One region of the Streptomyces sp. NPDC051664 genome, then DNA from elsewhere that is predicted to be linked to it. Evidence: riboswitches for the same ligand, from Rfam matches in the RefSeq annotation. Region 1 holds a riboswitch; the other holds the start of a gene.
The links. A riboswitch is a leader RNA that binds a small molecule or an ion and turns the genes downstream of it on or off. The one in region 1 is predicted to bind cobalamin.
Positions count from the first base shown of each region.

Region 2: another riboswitch for cobalamin. It lies ahead of ACIA8E_RS02190 (ribonucleoside-diphosphate reductase subunit alpha); the one in region 1 lies ahead of ACIA8E_RS23390 (cobalamin biosynthesis protein).

Region 1 covers NZ_JBITCU010000012.1:193,830-198,007, reverse strand. Annotated here, with positions in the region: gene ACIA8E_RS23400 (anion permease) at 142-1,422, shown strand; gene ACIA8E_RS23395 (hypothetical protein) at 1,435-1,668, shown strand; cobalamin riboswitch at 1,832-1,963, shown strand; gene ACIA8E_RS23390 (cobalamin biosynthesis protein) at 2,114-3,094, shown strand; partial or broken gene ACIA8E_RS23385 (cobyric acid synthase) at 3,091-4,178, shown strand, end outside.
Region 2 covers NZ_JBITCU010000001.1:485,656-489,833, forward strand. Annotated here, with positions in the region: gene mctP (monocarboxylate uptake permease MctP) at 1-961, shown strand, start outside; gene ACIA8E_RS02185 (GNAT family N-acetyltransferase) at 1,202-1,702, shown strand; cobalamin riboswitch at 1,743-1,881, shown strand; gene ACIA8E_RS02190 (ribonucleoside-diphosphate reductase subunit alpha) at 2,025-4,178, shown strand, end outside.

The DNA of each region.
Region 1 (4,178 bases):
GCCTCAGGCTGTCGCGTGGCGGACGAAACGATCCACACCACTCCGTTTTGAGTCACCGCAGAGCCCCGTCCAGTTCATCTTCCGTTCACTCAGGTTGCCTACGGTCCACGAGCCAATGACGTCGAACGATTGCCTGGGTAAATGGAACACATCACGCTGCTCCTCGCGATTGTGATCGTGACAGCTCTAGTGTTCGATTTCACGAACGGTTTCCATGACACCGCCAACGCGATGGCTACCACCATCTCGACCGGCGCTCTCAAACCCAAGACAGCGGTGGCCATGTCCGCCGCTCTCAACCTGGTCGGCGCGTTCCTGTCGGTCGAGGTCGCCAAAACGATCTCCGGCGGGATCATCAACGAGAACGGGCTGCGGACAGAAGTCATCTTCGCGGCCCTCGTCGGCGCCATTCTGTGGAATCTGCTGACCTGGCTGGTCGGCCTGCCGTCCAGTTCCTCCCACGCCCTCTTCGGCGGTCTCATCGGCGCCGCGGTGATGTCGGCGGGCTGGTCCTCGGTCGACGGCGGCACCGTCGTCACCAAGGTGCTGCTCCCCGCGGTCGCCGCCCCGGTCGTCGCCGGTCTCGCCGCACTGCTGGCGACCAGGCTGACGTACCGGATCGGCGGCAAGGTCCGTAACGACGCCCAGGGGAAGGCCACCGCGAAGGGCTACCGCGCCGGCCAGATCGCCTCGGCCGGACTGGTCTCGCTCGCCCACGGCACCAACGACGCGCAGAAGACCATGGGCATCATCACCCTGGCCCTGGTCACCGGCGGCGTTCTCTCCCCCGGCTCCAACCCGCCGGTCTGGGTCATCGTCTCCGCGGGTATGGCCATCGCGCTCGGCACCTACCTCGGCGGCTGGCGCATCATCCGCACCATGGGCAGTGGCCTCACCGAACTCAAGCCGCCGCAGGGCTTCGCCGCCCAGACCAGCGCGGCCACGGTCATCCTGGCCTCCTCGCACCTCGGCTTCTCCCTCTCCACCACCCAGTCGTGCTCCGGCGCCGTGATGGGTGCGGGGCTGGGCCGCCGGGGCGGTGTGGTCCGCTGGTCCACCGCGACCCGGATGTTCATCGCCTGGGGTCTGACCCTGCCGGCCGCCGGTCTGGTCGGTGCGGGCGCGGAATTCCTCACCAAGCAGGGCACCTGGGGTGTCGCCGTCGTCGCCATGCTGCTGATCGGCGGGTCCGCCGCCATCTGGCTGCTGTCCCGCCGCAAGCCGGTCGGTCACGGCGATGTCGCTCCCGCCGCCGAACCGGCGGGTGTCATCACCACCGCCATGGCGGCCGTCACCCCGCCGCCCACCGGGGCCGCGGCTCCGGCCACCACGGCGGACGCGACCGCAGCCACGGACCTCAAGACCACCATCCCGGCCCCGGCCGGAACCGTCGCCGATCCGGCGCGGCCCGCCACGGTGTAAGGACAGATCACCATGAACATCGACTGGGCAGCTCTCGGCTCCGTCTTCGGCGTCTCCCTCGTCGTCACCGTGGCGCTGGTGGGCCTCTTCACCCTGGGCATCGTCGGCCTCTCCAAGCAGCCGGAACCGGCGGCGCAGGGCGGCTCGACCTCAGGCTCCCTGGCACTCGCCCGCACCGGCGCGTACCTCTGCTTCGGGCTCTGCGCGGCCGCGGTCGCGTACGGGATCTATCTGATCGTCGCCTGAGCACCTGACCGCACTCCGTCATCGGGGTCCCGTCGGGCCGGACACACCTCGCGTGTGTCCGGCCCGATGTGCGTCTGCGCACACTGCGCCGCCGCAGGTCAAGGCCAGGTTGACGGGCATTCGCGGAGCGTGGTGGACTGCCGGAGCCATTTACGGCGACAGCAGAGGAAGCCGGTGCGAATCCGGCGCGGTCCCGCCACTGTCACCGGGGAGCAGTCCCCCACACCGGAAGTCACGGCTCGCGCAGGCGGGCTGGAAGGCCGGGGGAACTGCGGATCCGGGAGCCAGGAGACTCTCGCCGCCGGTCACGTCGAACCAGGGCGCGGACCCTGAGTGAGGACATATCGCCATGCCCGGCTGCCGTGCGTCGTCGTCCGTTTCTGTGCCGCTCCCGCCGGGAGCCGGCTGTACGAAGGTCCTTCGAGGCGCAACGGCCGGCTGAGCGGTGCGAGCCGACCGCATCTTCGCGTACGGCGCCACGGCCGGTCTGATCGGCGATCAGCTGCTCGGTGATCCCCGCCGACGGCATCCGGTCGCCGCGTTCGGACGGGCCGCCGCGGCCGTCGAGCGCCGCCTGTGGCGCGACCACCGCGGGTGGGGCGCACTGCACACCCTGGTCTGCGCCGGAGGAGCCGCGGCTGGAGCCGCGCTGGCCGCCCGTGCCCTGCGCCGTCATCCCGCCGCCTCCGTCGCCCTCACCGCGGCCGCCACCTGGTCGGTCGTCGGCGGCACATCGCTGGGGCGGGAGGCCCGCGCCATCGGCGGCGCGCTGGCCGCCGATGACATCGCACTGGCCCGTGAGCGGCTCCCCCATCTGTGCGGCCGCGACCCGCACTCCCTCGACGGGCCGCAGATCGCCCGCGCCGTGGTGGAGTCCGTAGCCGAGAACACCTCCGACGCGGTGGTCGGCGCGCTGGTGTGGGGCGCACTGGGCGGCGTGCCCGGACTCGTCGCTTTCCGGGCCGTCAACACCCTCGACGCCATGGTCGGGCACAAATCACCCCGCCATCTGCGCTACGGCTGGGCCTCGGCCCGGCTGGACGACGTCGTGGGCTGGCCCGGTGCCCGGCTCACGGCCGCGCTCGCCGTGGTTGCCGGGGGCCATCCACGTCGGGCGGTACGCGCCTGGCTGGCCGACGCCGGCAAGCACCCGAGCCCCAACGCGGGTCCGGTGGAGGCCTCGTTCGCGGGCGCGCTCGGTGTACGGCTCGGCGGGACCCTCGCGTACGGCGGCCGTGTCGAGCACCGGCCGGTGCTGAACGGCGCGGCCGGCCGTGCGGTGGAGACCGAGGACATCGAGCGCGCGGTGCGGCTGTCGCGCCGGGTGGGGGTGCTGGCCCTCGGCGTGTGCGCGGCGGGCCGGCTGATCGCGGGACGGCGGTCGTCCACGGGGCGGCGCCGGGCCGCGGGACGGAGCGGAGAATGAGCGGCGGACTGCTGGTCGCCGGAACCACGTCGGACGCGGGCAAGAGCGTCGTGACAGCAGGCATCTGCCGCTGGCTGGTGCGCCAGGGGGTGAAGGTCGCGCCGTTCAAGGCGCAGAACATGTCGCTGAACTCGTTCGTCACCCGCGAGGGCGCGGAGATCGGACGTGCACAGGCGATGCAGGCCCAGGCAGCCCGGGTGGAGCCGACCGCGCTGATGAACCCGGTACTGCTCAAGCCCGGCAGCGACCGCTCCAGCCAGGTCGTCCTGATGGGCAGGCCGGTGGGCGAGATGAGTGCACGCGGCTACCACGGAGGGCGGCAGGAGTCGCTGCTCTCCACGGTCGTGGACTGTCTGGAGCAGCTTCGGGGCACGTATGACGCGGTGATCTGCGAGGGGGCGGGCAGCCCGGCCGAGATCAATCTGCGCCGCACCGACATCGTGAACATGGGGATCGCGCGGGCCGCGCGATTCCCGGTGGTCGTCGTCGGCGACATCGACCGCGGCGGTGTCTTCGCCTCCTTCTTCGGTACGACGGCGCTGCTCAGCGCCGAGGACCAGGCGCTGATCGCGGGCTATCTGGTCAACAAGTTCCGCGGCGACGTGTCGCTGCTGGAGCCGGGGCTCGACATGCTGCACGGGCTGACCGGGCGGCCGACGTACGGGGTGCTGCCGTTCGCCCATGGCCTGGGCATCGACGAGGAGGACGGACTGCGGGTCTCGCTGCGCGGAGCCGTACGCGAGTCGGTCGTCGCGCCGCCGCACGGCGAGGACGTGCTGCGGGTCGCGGTGTGCGCGGTGCCGCTGATGTCGAACTTCACCGATGTGGACGCGCTGGCCGCCGAACCGGGTGTGGTGGTGCGGTTCGTGGACCGGGCGGAGGAGCTGGCCGACGCGGACCTGGTGATCGTGCCCGGCACGCGCGGCACGGTGAAGGCGCTGGCCTGGCTGCGCGAACGGGGGCTGGCCGACGCGCTGCTGCGGCGGGCTGCCCAGGGGCGTCCGGTGCTCGGCATCTGCGGCGGGTTCCAGGTGCTCGGTGAGCGCATCGAGGACGAGGTGGAGTCGCGGGCCGGGCAGGTCGA
Region 2 (4,178 bases), on a different contig from region 1:
GGCGTTCTCGCAGAAGAACCCGGCAACCGGCGCCCCGCGCGGAGCGCTCGCACCGGGCGAGACGGGCCAATGGGGCTACGCCACTCTGGCCCTGGGTTCGGCGCTCGCGCTCTTCATGTACCCGCACTCGATCACGGCGACGCTCTCCAGCCGCAGCCGTGACGTGATCCGGCGCAACACCACCATCCTGCCGCTGTACTCGCTGATGCTGGGCCTGCTGGCGCTGCTCGGCTTCATGGCGATCGCCGCCGGGGTCAAGGTGCAGAACGGGCAGCTGGCGATCCCGCAGCTGTTCGAGAACATGTTCCCCGACTGGTTCGCCGGGGTTGCGTTCGCCGCGATCGGTATCGGCGCGCTGGTGCCCGCCGCAATCATGTCGATCGCCGCAGCCAACCTCTTCACCCGGAACATCTACAAGGACTTCCTGAAGCCCGACGCGACCCCGGCCCAGGAGACGAAGGTCTCCAAGCTGGTGTCGCTGCTGGTGAAGGTCGGTGCGCTCGTCTTCGTCCTCACGATGGACAAGACGGTCGCGATCAACTTCCAGCTGCTGGGCGGGATCTGGATCCTGCAGACGTTCCCGGCGCTGGTCGGCGGCCTGTTCACCCGGTGGTTCCACCGCTGGGCGCTGCTCGCCGGCTGGGCGGTCGGCATGGTCTACGGCACGCTCGCCGCGTACGGGGTGGCGAGCCCGACCCAGGCGCACTTCGGCGGCTCCTCGAAGGAGATCCCGGGGATCGGCGAGATCGGCTACATCGGCCTCACTGCGTTCGTGCTGAACGTGGTGGTGACGGTGGTGCTGACGTTCGTCCTGAACGCGGTGAAGGCCCCGGCCGGGATCGACGAGACGTCACCGGCCGACTACACGGCGGACGCGGGCGACCCGGGCGTGAAGGTCGAACTCCCGTTGGCCAGGCCTGAGCCGGCCGCCTCCCCCGACACGAGCCCGTCGACCAACTAGGGTCTTTCGTTCGGATCAGGCCGGATGAGGGAGCGGCTGATGTGCGTGCCGGGCCCTGCTAGCCCGGCATGATCCGAACAAGAGACCCTAGGCCTGCACGCCAGTCAAAAATGTGGCCCGGCCGACGACGGAGGAAGGATCCGTCGCCGGCCGGGCCACACAGGTTTCGGACAGGAGCGGCACCCCTGGCGCACCCGGGCAGCTGCCCCGGGCCCCACCCCCGTACGGCACACTTCCGCCATGGACATATCGATCAGGCCCGTCGACCCCACCGAACTCCCCCTCCTCGGCGAGATCACCGCATACGCGTACCTCGACGACGGCCTGCTCGACCTCGGTGCCGACGACCCGTATCTCGAACAACTCCGCGACGTGCCTCGCCGCGCCGCCGAGGCCGACGTGCTCGTCGCGGTCGGTGCCGACGGCCGGGTACTGGGCGGCGTGACATACGCACCGCCCGGCAACCCGTGGGCCGACATCGCCGGCCCCGACGAGGCCGAATTCCGGATGCTCGCCGTCGCCCGGGAGGCGCGTGGCCTCGGGGCGGGCGAGGCGCTCGTACGGGCCTGTATCGACCGCGCACGGGGTACTGACGGCGTCGCGCGGCTCGTCCTGTCGACGCAGTCGACCATGCTCGCCGCCCACCGGATCTACCGCCGCCTGGGCTTCGTACGGACTCCGGAGCGCGACTGGTACCCCATTCCAGGCCTCCAACTGCTTACCTACAGCCTCACCCTGTGAAACCCGAGCGACACAACATGTGGGGGCTGCCTCAACGGGCGGCCCCCACATGTATGCTCGTGCTCGCTGTCGCCGCAGGGAAATCCGGTGTGAATCCGGAACTGTCCCGCAACGGTGTGATCGGTGTACTTTTGCGCACCCTGTAAGTCCGAGGACCTGCCGACAGCGCGTCCGGCTCGACCGATCCGGACGCCCAGACGTCCGGGCCTCGCGGATGGGCCGGTGGACGCCGCACGGAGTGCTGCCCCCTTTCCTGGGCACGCCTCTGCCCGGCTGCCCCCGCTCCCCGCCCGGCCCCGAGCCGAGCGAGGGAGAGCACCACATGACCATCGCGCCAGCCGATCCGGCTTCAGTCGCCGAGTCCACGGGAACCACGAACGACGGACCCGGGACCGCACTGCTGCGGACCCTGACCGACCTCACCGTCGATCTGCCCGACACCGACCCCGGTCGCGTCGCCGCCGCCGCGCTGCGCGGCCGCAACGCCCGGTCGGACGAGGCAGAGCTGCGTTCGCTGGCCACCGAGGCCGCCGCGGGTCTGATCTCCGAGGACCCCGCGTACTCCCGGCTCGCCGCCCGCCTCCTCACCCGCAACATCGCGGACGAGGCGGCCGGTCAGGGCGCGGTGTCCTTCTCCGCCTCGGTCGCCGTCGGCCACCGCGAGGGTCTGATCGCGGACCGCACGGCCGCGTTCGTGGCGCTCCACGCGGCCCGGCTCGACGCGCTGGTCGAGCAGTCGCTCGCCGACGGCGCCGACGACCGGTTCGGCTACTTCGGACTGCGGACGCTGCACAGCCGCTATCTGCTGCGCCACCCGCACACCCGTCAGGTCGTCGAGACGCCGCAGCACTTCATGCTGCGGGTCGCGGCCGGTCTCGCCGAGGACGACTCGGCGCACGCACTGGACGAGGTCGCCTCGCTGTACGGCCTGATGAGCCGCCTCGACTACCTCCCTTCCTCCCCCACACTCTTCAACTCCGGCACCCGGCACCCGCAGATGTCCTCCTGCTATCTGCTGGACTCGCCGCTGGACGAGCTCGACTCGATCTACGACCGCTACCACCAGGTGGCACGGCTCTCCAAGCACGCGGGCGGCATCGGCCTCTCCTACTCCCGGATCCGCGCCCGCGGTTCACTGATCCGCGGCACCAACGGGCACTCCAACGGCATCGTGCCGTTCCTGAAGACACTCGACGCCTCGGTCGCCGCGGTGAACCAGGGCGGCCGCCGCAAGGGCGCCGCCGCCGTCTACCTGGAGACGTGGCACGCGGACATCGAGGAGTTCCTGGAGCTGCGCGACAACACCGGTGAGGACCAGCGGCGTACGCACAACCTCAACCTGGCGCACTGGATCCCGGACGAGTTCATGCGCCGGGTCGACACGGACGGCGACTGGTCGCTGTTCTCGCCCGCCGACGTGCCCGAGCTGGTCGACCTGTGGGGCGACGAGTTCGACACCGCGTACCGGGCTGCCGAGGCCAAGGGCCTGGCCCGCAAGTCGATGCCGGCGCGTGAGCTGTACGGCCGGATGATGCGGACCCTCGCGCAGACCGGCCAGGGCTGGATGACCTTCAAGGACGCCTCCAACCGGACCGCGAACCAGACCGCCGAGCCGGGCCGCGTCGTCCACTCGTCGAACCTGTGCACCGAGATCCTCGAAGTCACCGACGACGGCGAGACGGCCGTCTGCAACCTCGGTTCGGTCAATCTCGGGGCGTTCGTGGCCGACGGTGAGATCGACTGGGAGCGGCTGGACTCCACCGTCCGTACCGCCGTGACGTTCCTCGACCGGGTCGTCGACATCAACTTCTACCCGACCGAGCAGGCCGGCCGGTCCAACGCCCGCTGGCGCCCGGTGGGCCTGGGCGCGATGGGGCTCCAGGACGTCTTCTTCCAGCTGCGGCTGCCGTTCGACTCCCCCGAGGCCCGCGCACTCTCCACGAAGATCTCCGAGCGGATCATGCTCGCCGCGTACGAGGCGTCCTGCGACCTCGCCGAGCGGTCCGGTCCGCTGCCCGCCTGGTCCGAGACGCGCGCCGCCCGCGGTGTGCTGCACCCCGACCACTACGCCACCGAGCTGACCTGGCCGGAGCGCTGGGACACGCTGCGCGCCCGGATCGCGAAGACCGGTATGCGCAACTCGCTGCTGCTGGCCATCGCACCGACCGCCACGATCGCCTCGATCGCCGGGGTGTATGAGTGCATCGAGCCGCAGGTCTCCAACCTCTTCAAGCGCGAGACGCTCAGCGGCGAGTTCCTCCAGGTCAACGCCTATCTGGTGGATGAGCTGAAGAAGCTCGGCGTGTGGGACGCACGGACCCGTGAGGCGCTGCGCGAGGCGAGCGGCTCGGTGCAGGGGTTCGCCTGGATCCCGGAGGACGTGCGGGCGTTGTACCGCACGGCGTGGGAGATCCCGCAGCGCGGACTGATCGACATGGCGGCGGCGCGTACGCCGTTCCTCGACCAGAGCCAGTCG